DNA from 2 places in the Uliginosibacterium sp. H1 genome. Region 1 is predicted to be linked to the other one. Evidence: predicted binding sites of a transcription regulator. Region 1 holds the regulator's gene; the other holds the start of a gene.
What was found. Region 1 encodes FNR, which switches genes on or off when oxygen is low (the NO sensors DNR and NnrR bind a similar motif). Its sites were predicted from a motif close to TTGANCTAGNTCAA; they were not measured.

Region 1 (6,099 bases):
CGCGAGGTCACCAGCCTGTCGCAAAGCGAACTGCAAGGCCTGCGCGGCAATGACATCGCGATGGTGTTCCAGGAGCCGATGACGGCGCTGAACCCGGTGATGAGCATCGGCGCGCAGATCATCGAGGCGCTGCAACTGCACCGGCCGCTGTCGCGTGCGCAGGCCACCGAGCAGGCCATCGCCGCACTGCGCGAGGTCGGCATGCCGGAGCCTCAGCGCCGGCTGGACAGCTACCCGCACCAGCTTTCCGGCGGCCAGCGCCAGCGCGCGATGATCGCCATGGCACTCGCCTGCGAACCCAAGCTGCTGATCGCCGACGAGCCCACCACCGCGCTGGACGTCAGCATCCGCCGCCAGATCCTCGACCTGCTGGACCGCCTGCGCGCCGAGCGCAAGCTCGCCGTGTTGATCATCACCCACGACCTCAACCTGGTGCGCCGCTTCGCCGACAAGGTGGCGGTGATGGAGCACGGCGTGCTGGTCGAACAGGGTCCCGTCGCCGAGGTGATGCAGCGCCCACAGCACCCCTACACCCGCAAGCTGATCGACAGCCGGCCGCAACGCGAAGTCGGCCCGCCCGGTGACGGCATCGTGCTGGAAGCCAGCAAGGTGCGCGTCGACTACCCGGTGAGCCGCCCCGGCATCCGTGGCTGGTTCGGCAAGGACCGCTTCACTGCGGTGCAATCGGCCAGCTTCAAACTCTCGCCCGGCGAGACGCTCGGCGTCATCGGCGAATCCGGTTCCGGCAAGACGACGCTCGCGCTGGCCCTGCTCAGCCTGTTGCCTTCCAGCGGCGACATACGGGTGCATGGCCAGGCGTGGAATGACCTGTCACGCGAGCAACGCCGGCAATTGCGCCGCCGGGTGCAGGTGGTGTTCCAGGATCCGCTGTCGTCGCTGTCGCCACGCATGACCGTCGAGCAGATCGTCGGCGAGGGGCTGGAGGTACATGAACCCACACTGTCGAAACTGGAGCGACGCGAACGCATCCTGCAGGCGCTGCACGATGTCGGCCTGTCGGAGAACGGCCAGATCGAACCGCTGCTGGCCCGCTATCCGCATGCGTTTTCCGGCGGGCAGCGCCAGCGCATCGCGATTGCACGGGTGCTGATCCTGCGCCCTGACATCCTGGTGCTGGACGAACCGACCAGCGCGCTGGACGTGACCATCCAGCAGCAGGTGCTGCGCCTGCTCGCCGAGTTGCAGCGCAAGTACCGGCTGTCCTACGTGCTGGTCACGCACGACATCGAAGTGGTGCGCGCGATGGCGCATCGCGTGCTGGTGATGAAACAGGGTGAGGTACTGGAAGCCGGCAGCGTGGATGAAGTGCTGGGCACGCCACGCGTCGACTACACGCGCGAACTGCTGGCCAGCATCGCCGACTGATGCGCAAGCGTTGGACACGCTGCCTGCACCCACAAAAGCAAAAAGCCCGCGAAACGCGGGCCTTTTGCTTTTCTGCCTGTGGCCCACTCGCATTCGTCATGCGCGGCCACCCGGAAGAATGCTTACTTCTTGACGGCCTTCTTGGCCTTGCCGGAAGCCACCGCGGTCTTGAAACCGGCGCCAGCGGTGAAACGCGGCACGGTGGTCGCGGCGATCTTGATCTTTTCGCCGGTCTTCGGATTCTTGCCTTCGCGTGCGGCGCGAGCAGCAGCCTTGAAGGTACCGAAGCCCACGAGGGTCACGGTGTCGCCACCGGACACAGCCTCTTCGATCGCGGCGATGGCCGCATCGAGGAACTCGCCCGAAGCAGTCTTGGATTGGTTGGTCTTCTCAGCAATCGCTGCCACCAGTTCAGATTTGTTCATGAGTGTTCCTGTAGTGATTTGAGCGCATGTCAGCACCGGCAACCCCGCCGCGCTGTGGCGCAATGATTACACAGCATTCGGCCGGTGGGGCCATCTATCGCTTTTTCATCAGCATATGAAGGACAGAAGGAATTGGCTGGACACCGGAAGGCATCTGCCCGCTAGAATCACGCCAGCGCGCAACTTGCTGTGCACGCTGCAACGTTTCTGACAGCAGAGGCGATCTTTCTTTTCTTACTTTCTGGATACTTATGGCAACCACCAAGAAAGCAGTAAAAGCTCCTGTGGCCAAGGCCACCAAGAAGCCCGCAGCCAAGGCTGCGCCCGCCAAGAAGGCCCCTGCCGCAAAGGCCGCGCCGGCCGCCATCAAGCCGATCAAGGACACCTTCACCAAGGCTGGCCTGGCGACTCACCTGGCAACCGCTGCCGGCGTCGAGCCCAAGGCCGCCAAGGCCGTGCTGGCCGCGCTGGAAGCGACCATCCTGGGCGCCATCCACAAGAAGGGTGCTGGCGAATTCACGCTGCCCGGCCTGCTGAAGATCGGCGTGCAACAAGTGCCCGCCAAGAAGAAGCGCTTCGGCAAGGACCCGTTCACGGGTGAAGAGCGCTGGTTCGATGCCAAGCCGGCAACGGTGCGCATCAAGGCCCGCGCACTGAAGAAGCTGAAGGACGGCGCAGCCTGATCGCATCAGCCTGCAAGAAAACGGCCCGCCTGAGCGGGCCGTTTTTGTTTTGCGCGGGGGTTTGCGAACGATGCGTGGCGTGGCCACCACTCGCGGTAAACCACTAGCGCTAAACACGCGACGCCAATCCGGCGACAAAGAAAAAGGCCCGCTTGCGCGGGCCTTTTTCCTGAAGCTGGTGCTGCTGACCGGAATCGAACTGGTGACCTACTGATTACGAATCAGTTGCTCTACCGACTGAGCTACAGCAGCGAAGAGGCGCGGATTTTACCTGCCACCCTGCCCTCAGGCAAGCTCGGCAACAGTCTTTCCCGTCAGGCCGGCACCTCGTAGCCTGCATCGCGCACGGCCGCGGCGAGCTGTGCTGCGCCCACCTTTTCCGGATCGAAACGCACGGTGGCCTGGGCTTGCGGCAAGGAGACCGTGACTTCGGCGACGCCGGGCAGACCGCTCAGCACACGTGTGACGGCGGCCGAGCAACCGCCACAGGTCATGCCCTGTACCGGGAGGGTCAATGTTTCGAGTGCTGCCCGATCTGATGCCATATCCAGTGCCATGTCGATTCCTCCGGTGTGCAGATCACGCCTTGCCACAGCTCACCACCCAGCGTCCGGGCGTGCCACAGACCCCATATGCCGAAGCCGAGCACCAGCAGTCCGCTGACGATGCGCAGGGCGCGTCCCTGCATGAATTGCCTGAAGCGCAGCATCAGCATGCCGGCCAGCAGCAGGTTGGGCAAGGTGCCCAGGCCGAACGCCAGCATGAGTCCGGCACCGTTCAGGGCCGAGCCGCTGACCAGCGCGGTGCCCAGCACGCTGTAGACCATGCCGCAGGGCAGGAAGCCCCACAGCATGCCGGTCGGCCATGCGCTGACGAAGCTGCCGGGCTGCATGCCGCGCCGCGACACCCAGGGGCGCAGGCGCTGCCACAACCGGTGACCGAGCCGCTCCGGCCAGGCCAGGACGCGGGTGAAGCCGAGGAGGTAGAGGCCCAGCGCGACCAGCATCAGGTTCGCGGCGACGTACAGGCCGATCTGGACGGGCAGCAGGTCGTTGAAAAGCAGGCCGGCGGAACCGATTGCGCCCAGCAGGCATCCGAGCAACGTATAGGTAGCGATACGGCCCAGGTTATAGCCGAGGTGGATGGGCCAGCGCGCGCGTGACGCGGGCTGGCGTGCGCCCATGGCGGCCACGATGCCGCCGCACATGCCCGCACAGTGGGTGCCGCCAAGCAGGCCGACAAGGAAGACCGCGATGTAGCCGGAATCGAACATGGCGAAGGGCTGAGTCGGCGCAAGTGTAGAACATCTTCGCCGGCCTCCAAACGTCGCGCAGAAAGCGCGATAATCACCTTTGATGATGATCAACAGGGGTTCTGCAGTGGAACACAAGACATTTTTCTCGATCACCCCAACCACCATGCGCGCGGCATGCTCCCAGTGCAACATGCGCGAACTGTGCATCGCGGTCGGCCTCGAAGACCAGGACCTCCACAAGTTGGACCAGATCGTCGCGCGTCGCAAGATCAAGCGCGGCGAACACCTGTACCGCGCGGGTGACACCTTCACCGCGATCTACGCCGTGCGCACTGGCTTCTTCAAGACCGACCTGATCGGCGACGAAGGCCAGGAGCAGGTGACCGGCTTCCAGATGGCGGGCGAAATCCTCGGCATGGATGGCATCAGCACCGACACCCACGTCTGCAATGCCACCGCGCTGGAAGACAGCGAGGTCTGCATCATCCCCTACGAGAACCTCGAAACCCTGTCGCGCGAAGTACCTTCGCTACAGCACCAGTTCCACAAGTTCATGAGTCGCGAGATCGTGCGCGACCAGGGCCTGATGGTGCTGCTCGGCTCGATGAAGGCGGAAGAACGCATTGCCGCGTTCCTGCTCAACCTGTCCACGCGCATGAAGGCGCGCGGCTACTCCGCGTCGGAGTTCCACCTGCGCATGACGCGCGAGGAAATCGGCTCCTACCTCGGCCTCAAGCTGGAAACCGTGAGCCGCACGCTGTCGAAGTTCGATGCCGAAGGCCTGATCGGCGTGCAGCACAAGCACATCCGCATCCTCAACGGACAGGGCCTGCACGACCTGCTCGATCACGGCACCAACACCTGAGTCTCCTGAGTGGCATCCACCGAGTCGCCGGCCGCAACGGCCGGCGACGACAGTCAGAGATTGGCACGCAGCAGGCGGAATGACATCGCCATGCATGCTCATCGAGTGGCGTGTAGCACCGCCGCGTAGCCACCTGACACCGCAGCACCGCGCATGGACGGTAGACCCGCAGCGCTTGCTGCGCGCATGCACCGCTGGCACATCCCGCTTTCAGCGCAGTCCTACGCCGCACTGGCGTTGACTTGCGTCAGGATGGGCCGACCACGCTGGTCTATGTTCATAGAAGGCGGACGGTCCGTGCCACATGCGGCGGACCCTGTTCCGGACCGCGCGGTACCACGACAAGGAGGGCAACATGTACAAGCACATCCTCGTTCCCACCGACGGCAGCGAGCTGTCTTCCGACGCCATCGACCAGGCCTGCATGCTGGCCCGCTCGCTCGGCGCCCGCGTCACCTTGCTGTATGTCCAGCCTGACTATCCCCAACCCATCGTGGGGGAAGGCGCATTGATCGCGCCGGAGCATCGCGATGACTACCTGCGGGGCGCAGCCGAACTGGCGGAGAAAGTGCTGCGGGAGGCTGCCATGCGGGTAACCCTGCATGAGGTATCGGTCGACACCCACACCGAGGTGAGCGACCGTCCCTGGCAGGTCATCGTGCACGTGGCGGAGCAACGCCAGTGCGACCTGGTGTTCATGGCGTCGCACGGACGACGCGGGCTCGCAGGCCTGCTGATCGGCTCCGAAACCCACAAGGTGCTGACCCACTGCAAGACGCCGGTGCTGGTCTATCGCTAGCAGCCGGCCGGCACTCATACCGGCGGCCGGCTAGGCCGCCGGACCGTTCTCGTACAGGGGCCTGGACAGGAAGACGGTGGCCAGGCTCGATGCCGCGCAGATCAACCAGAACGCGAAGAAACCCAGGGAGTAGGTCGCCAGCGGTGACCACTCGACCGGCTGGCCCAGGAGGTACAACTCCTGCGGGTTGACCAGGGTGAAGAAGAGCGCTTCGGCCAGGCCGGCGACGAAGAAGGACGGCCACAACACCAGTACCAGTTTCATCCCGCGTCTCCTTTTCCGCGCGTGGCGGAAGCGTGTCCTTCCGCGTGCAGCGGAGGGGTGTAGCTGTCAGGGCATCACCGGCTGGCTGCGTCGATGCGCAGTGCTTGTTGCAGGGGCCAGACCAGGTTGCCATCCAGCCGCCATGCATGTGTTGCGTCTTCGATGATGACATGCCAGCGACCCGTCGCCAGCCCGTCGAGCGCTGCGCCATCCTGAAGACGATAAACGCCCCCGCCGTCCTGCGCCGTCGTGCGCACGAAAGTGATGCGCCGGTCCTGTCCCCCTCGCGTCGGATGGGCCAGCGTCAGGTCGATGGCCGCCGGCAGTTGCAGGCCCTCGCGGCCGGACAGCTGCACGCGCACACCTGCGCCCTCCCCCACCAGTTCCGCCGCCAGCCCCATGTCGGCTGCCATGCGGCCACG
Region 2 (6,099 bases), on a different contig from region 1:
GTGCCGGCTGGCAACGTCGCTGCCGTGCTGGCCTGCATGGCGACCGCCGCGGCGGGCTCGTCGCTGGGCATGGCCCTGCTGTGGGCCCTCGAAGCAGACACCGTGGAGTACGGCGAGTGGCGGCATGGCCTGCGCCTGGAAGGGCTGAACTACGCGCTGTTCTCGCTCACCCGCAAATGCGGGCTGGCCATCGGTGCCGCCCTGCCCGCCTTCCTGCTCGCCGGCAGCGACTACGTGCCCAATCTTGCCGAGCAGGGCGCCCTCGCGCGCCAGGTCCTCCGGCAAGCCATGAGCGTGCTGCCGGCATCCGGCTTCGGCCTGGCCGCCCTGCTGATGCTGCGCTACCCGCTGACCGACCGGCATTACCTCGCGGCACTGGGCGACATGCGCACACGCGGCGCGACAGATAGCGGCGGGAGCTGACCCAGCGCAAGGCAGGCCAACCGGGCCTGCGCCATCCTCTCCGGGTGGAGCGCGCACCTGTCGCGCGGAAGGATCCAGGATGAAGCCGCACAAACGCCCGCAGACCCGTGGCGAGGAGATCGCCAACAGCCTCAGCCACGGCGCCGGGCTGGTGTTCGCGCTCGCCGCGGCGCCGGTGCTGATCGTCGCCACCGCCCGCGACGGCGGGCTGGGCAACATCGTGGGCGCCTGCGTGTTCGCGCTGGCGATGGTGCTCACCTACCTGAACTCGACGATCTATCACGCGGTGCGGCCGGGCCGCGCCAAGCAGGTGCTGCGCAAGTTGGACCACGCAGCCATCTTCCTGCTCATCGCCGGCACCTACACGCCGTTCACGCTGGGCGTGCTGAGCGGGGGCTGGGGCTGGACCCTGTTCGGCCTGGTGTGGGGCATGGCAGGACTGGGCCTGCTGCTGATGTTCAGCAACCGGCTGGCCAACCCCTGGTTGTCGAACGGCCTCTACCTGTCGATGGGCTGGCTGATCGTGGTGGCGCTGGTGCCGATGCTCACGCGCATGGACGCGGCCGGACTGCTGTGGCTGCTGGCAGGCGGGCTGTTCTACAGCGGGGGCGTGGTGTTCTACGCGCTCGATGCGCGGCTGCGCTACGGCCACTTCGTGTGGCATCTGTTCGTGCTGGCCGGCACGGTGTGCCATTTCTTCGCGGTGCTGTGGCACGCGGGTTGAAGAGGCGGGTGGGCACAGGAAAAAAAGAAACGGGCCGCAGGAGCGGCCCGTTTCATTTGCGGTCGTGCGGCCGTCGGGCGCGGCAGGCGCACTCGACGACCGACGAGGTACAGCTCAGCCGCGCCTCATTTGCCCGACTGCTTGCGACGTGCCAGCCCCAGCATGCCCAGCGCGCCCAGCATCAGCGCCAGCTGGCCGGGTTCCGGCACGGCCTGCACGCTGAAGTCGTAGGCATTGCCGGCCACCAGACCCGCGGTGCTGATCTGCCAGTCGCTCAGGCCGCCGAGGAACGGGTCGCCCACCAGCAGGCCGAAGTGTTCGACGACGAACGCCGGGTGGCTGGCGGAGAACTCGCTGCCGTCACCGTTCACCTTGTAGGCACCGCTGGCGCTGCCGTTGAAGGCGGACTGCACGGTCCCGGCGGTCACCAGCAGGTTGCCGAAATCCAGGCGCAGGCCGGGGATGCCGGCGGCGATGAAGTTGTTGATGACGGCGTTGAAGCTGACCGAACCGGCAGCGATCTCCGCAGCGCTGAAGCTGACGCTGAAGTTCATCACCGCGTTGTTCACGGCGTTGATGTCCAGTGCCACCAGGCCATCGGCCGAGTAGTCGAGGTAGTCGTTACCGTTGAGTTGGCTGGCGGACAGCACGGCGCTCATGGCCGGCAGCGAGGCGGAGGCCGACAGCAGGGCTGCGACGAGAAGTTTCTTCATGATCTTTCCTTGATGGTTTGAGTGATTCGCGCCGCGACGCTTACAGCGTGCCGCTGCCCCAGGGGCCGGTGATGGCCACGGTGAGGCCGGGCGACTGCAGGTTGGCGAACAGCACGCGGCCATCCGGGCTGAAACAGGCGCCGCACCATTCGGTGTTGCGCAGGTTGCCGGTGGCAGCGCCGGCCTTGCCGGCAGCGGCCAGTTGCACCGCGTTGAAGTTGTAGTTGTTGGCGGCGAAGACATAGGAGCTGCCGTCCGCCCGCAGGGCCATCATGCGTTGCGCCGGCACCGAGATGGTCTCGCCATTGGCGTTGCGACCGGTGCCCGAGCCGTCCTCGTTGAACAGCAGGCCGCCGCGCGGGCTCACGCAGATGTTGTCCGGCGAGTTGCCGACGGTGATGTCGTTGCTGACGAAGATCGCCTTCAGCGTGCCGGTGGCGACGTCCAGCGCCCAGATGCGACCCGCGCGCAGCGGGCTGGAGCTCACTTGCTTGTCAGTGAAGTACACCACGCCGTTGGCGACCCAGCAGCCTTCGTTGGCGCCGAAGATCGCCGCGCCGCGTGCGTAGGCCTGGCGGTACGGGCCGCTGGCGGTGACGTTGCCCAGCACGGTGGTCAGCGAGCCGCCGTCCATGTCCGGGTTGGCGATGTCCACCCACTCGGTGGCGTACTCCTGGCACAGCGTCGGGTTGCGCAGGTCGGCGTTCATCACGCCACGCACCTTCAGGCCCTGCATGCGGCCACCGGCGTGCAGCGAGTTCAGGCCGCCGTTGGCGTTATTCGGCAGGAAGCGGTACAGCGTGTTGGCGTTGCCCTGGTCTTCGGTCAGGTACCAGATGCCGGTCTGCGTATCCAGCGCGCTGGCTTCGTGCGCCATGCGGCCCATGTCGACGATGGGGTTGGCGTTGGTCGGCGTCGCGGTGGGATCGGCCGGCACCTCGAAGATGTAGCCGTGCTTCTTGCCGGTGTTGCTGACGCTGTTGGAGAGGATCTCCTCGTTGGTCAGCCAGGAACCCCAGTTGGACGAGCCGCCGGCGCAGTTGCGGTAGGTGCCGCCGAAGGAGGCGAAACTCTCCACCCAGTTGCCGTCGCGCCACACCAGGTTGGTGGTGCCGCCGATCTGGTAAGCACCGTTGGTGGCGCCCACGTCGTGCTTGGCCACGTTGGCGCGGCTGGCGCCGATGATGTTGTTGGCGTTGCTGGAGGTGGACTGCTCGTGGTTGCGCACCAGCACCACTTCGCTGCTGCGGCCGACCTTGCGGGTCAGCACCACGCCCATGCCGTCGTGGGTGCCCGGCGTGGGCAGGCCGTCGCTCATGATGTCGCCGCGCCAGCCGTAGGACTTGTAGCTGAATCCCGGCGGCAGCGAGATGAGCGGCAGGCCGGTGGTCAGGTCGTTAACCGGACGGATCTCGCCGTAGGGGCTGATGCCCTGCAGCGAGGCGCCGGCCGGCTGGCAAGCGGCTTCCGCAACGCGGCTGGCCATCGCGGCGATGGGGCCGGCGAAGGCCGCGGCGATGGCGGCGGAGCCGCCCTTGAGGAGACCCCGGCGGGTCTGGGACACGTCAGTGGCGGACGCGTCGTCGAAATCGTGTTCGTGGGATTGCATCGTTTTCTCTCCGTTTTTTAGGCTGCCTTGTTCGGCGGCAGAGAGGATGGCGACGCAGGGTTACGGGCGTGTGTGGGTCCGGTTACACGGCCGGCGCGGCCGCGGACTTCGGCCACTTTGGTTGACGTGGATGAAAACGCCGATTCCGGAACTCCCGCAGCATGCGCACTGTGCCGGCAACCGTCGGCCAGTATCTACAACCTGCCCACTGACCTGCCCACTGGAGTCCCTGATGGCGAACCATGCCCTGCCGGCTCACCCCGCCGCCCACCAAGATCGCACCGCCAACCCCGCGCCGCTCGGCCTGCTGGGCTTCGGCATGACCACCATCCTGCTCAACCTGCACAACGCCGGCCTGTTCGAACTCGGCGCCATGGTGCTGGCGATGGGCATCTTCTACGGCGGCATGGCGCAGGTCTGCGCCGGCCTGATGGAGTGGGTGAAGGGCAACACCTTCGGCACCGTGGCCTTCACCTCCTACGGCTTCTTCTGGCTGACCCTGGCCGCGCTGATCATGCTGCCCGCCACCGGGCTGGCCGCCGCGAACTCCGCCGGCGCGATGACCGCCTTCCTCGCCATGTGGGGCCTGCTCACCGCCGTGCTGTTCGTCGGCACGCTGAAGCTCAACCGCGCCACGCAGATCGTCTTCGCCTCGCTCACCGTGCTGTTCTTCATGCTTGCGCTGGCCGACGCCACCGGCAACCATGCGCTGAAGGTGCTGGCAGGGTGGGAAGGGCTGTTCTGCGGTTTCGCCGCGGTGTACGTCGCGGCTGCGCAGATCCTCAACGAGATGTATGGTCGCGTCATACTGCCGCTGGGCGAGCAGGTGCGCAGCGCACCCGCCGCGGTGCTGACGCGCAAGGCGGCCTGACGAAGCACACTCCGCGCCCGCGGAGACGGGCCGGTTACAACAGGAGGAGGCAGGGATGGACACGACGCGGCACGAGAACGCCCACGACACCGGCCTGCAGCGCGGCCTGAAGAACCGCCACATCCAGCTCATCGCGCTGGGCGGGGCGGTCGGCACCGGCTTGTTCCTCGGCTCGGCCGGGGTGCTGCAGCTGGCGGGGCCGTCGATGATCCTGGGCTACGCCATCGGCGGCTTCATCGCCTTCCTGATCATGCGCCAGCTCGGCGAGATGATCGTGGAAGAGCCAGTGGCCGGCTCCTTCAGCCACTTCGCGCACGCCTACTGGGGCCGCTTCGCCGGCTTCCTGTCCGGCTGGAACTACTGGGTGCTGTACGTGCTGGTCGGCATGGCGGAGCTGACGGCGGTGGGCAAGTACGTGCACTTCTGGTGGCCGGAGATCCCGACCTGGGCCACCGCGGCGGTCTTCTTCCTGTTCATCAACGCCATCAACCTCGCCAACGTGAAGATGTTCGGCGAGGCGGAGTTCTGGTTCGCCATCATCAAGGTGGTGGCCATCATCGGCATGATCCTGCTCGGCCTGTACCTGCTGTTCTCCGGCCGTGGCGGCGAGCAGGCCGCGGTAAGCAACCTGTGGTCGCACGGCGGCTTCTTCCCGAAAGGCATAGGCGGGCTGGTGATGGCGATGGCCTTCATCATGTTCGCCTTCGGCGGGCTGGAGCTGGTGGGCATCGCCGCCGCGGAGACCAGCGAGCCGCGCACGGTGATTCCGCGCGCGATCAACCAGGTGGTGTACCGCATCCTGATCTTCTACATCGGTGCACTGGCCGTACTGCTGGCGCTGTACCCGTGGGACGCGCTGCTCACCTCGCTGAACGCGGCGGGCGATGCCTACAGCGGCAGCCCCTTCGTGCGCATCTTCTCGCTGCTGGGCAGCGACATCGCGGCGCATGTACTGAACTTCGTGGTGCTCACCGCCGCGCTGTCGGTCTACAACAGCGGCGTGTATTGCAACAGCCGCATGCTCTACGGCCTGGCGAAGCAGGGCGACGCGCCCGCCGCGCTGGCGCACACCGACAAACGCGGCGTGCCGGTCGCGGCCATCGCCGCGTCCGCGCTGGTCACCTTGCTGTGCGTGCTGGTGAACTACCTGCTGCCGCAGCAGGCGCTGGAGATCCTGATGTCGCTGGTGGTGTCCGCGCTGGTCATCAACTGGGCGATGATCAGCCTGGCGCACCTGAAATTCCGCAAGGCCATGAGCGCGCGCGGGGTGACGACCGGCTTCCCGGCCATCTGGCATCCGCTCGGCAACTACCTGTGCCTGGCCTTCCTCGCGCTCATCCTCGTGGTGCTGGCGCTGACGCCGGGCATCCGCATCGCGGTGTGGCTGATTCCCCCCTGGCTGCTGCTGATCTGGGCAGGCTACCGGTTGCGGATGCGCGGCCGGACGGCGGCAGCGGCCTGAGACGGTCTTCCATCACCGACTGAAGACCGCGGCGGCGCAAGCATGATCGCGCGTGTTCCATCGTTCCGGCGAAGGCAGGCATGAGGAAACGGATGAAGAAATGAACAAGGGCCGCATATGCGGCCCTTGGTCATGGGATCTACCGCCGAGGCGGGATCAGAGGCTGGTCGCCACCGGCCCCTCGTCCGGATGCGCCTTCTTGTAGGCCGGCGACAGGATGCCCCACTTGTGCGCCCACCACGAGGTGAGGATGGGCGTGATGATGGCCGTCACCACCACCGAGGTTGCGATCAGCGC

Region 2: the regulator FNR is predicted to act here: its motif matches at 3,591-3,604, upstream of VVD47_RS11155 (acetate uptake transporter).

The regions. Positions count from the first base shown of each region.
Region 1 covers NZ_JAYXHR010000001.1:1,574,313-1,580,411, forward strand. The annotation lists gene VVD47_RS07180 (ABC transporter ATP-binding protein) at 1-1,386, shown strand, start outside; gene VVD47_RS07185 (HU family DNA-binding protein) at 1,509-1,829, opposite strand; gene VVD47_RS07190 (HU family DNA-binding protein) at 2,096-2,494, shown strand; tRNA gene VVD47_RS07195 (tRNA-Thr) at 2,671-2,746, opposite strand; gene VVD47_RS07200 (heavy-metal-associated domain-containing protein) at 2,809-3,009, opposite strand; gene VVD47_RS07205 (sulfite exporter TauE/SafE family protein) at 3,006-3,767, opposite strand; gene fnr (fumarate/nitrate reduction transcriptional regulator Fnr) at 3,913-4,614, shown strand; gene VVD47_RS07215 (universal stress protein) at 4,970-5,413, shown strand; gene VVD47_RS07220 (hypothetical protein) at 5,444-5,677, opposite strand; gene VVD47_RS07225 (FixH family protein) at 5,752-6,099, opposite strand, start outside.
Region 2 covers NZ_JAYXHR010000002.1:340,931-347,029, forward strand. The annotation lists gene VVD47_RS11135 (glycoside-pentoside-hexuronide (GPH):cation symporter) at 1-423, shown strand, start outside; gene trhA (PAQR family membrane homeostasis protein TrhA) at 503-1,147, shown strand; gene VVD47_RS11145 (PEP-CTERM sorting domain-containing protein) at 1,273-1,860, opposite strand; gene VVD47_RS11150 (alkaline phosphatase PhoX) at 1,901-3,469, opposite strand; gene VVD47_RS11155 (acetate uptake transporter) at 3,702-4,340, shown strand; gene VVD47_RS11160 (amino acid permease) at 4,396-5,802, shown strand; gene kdgT (2-keto-3-deoxygluconate transporter) at 5,959-6,099, opposite strand, start outside.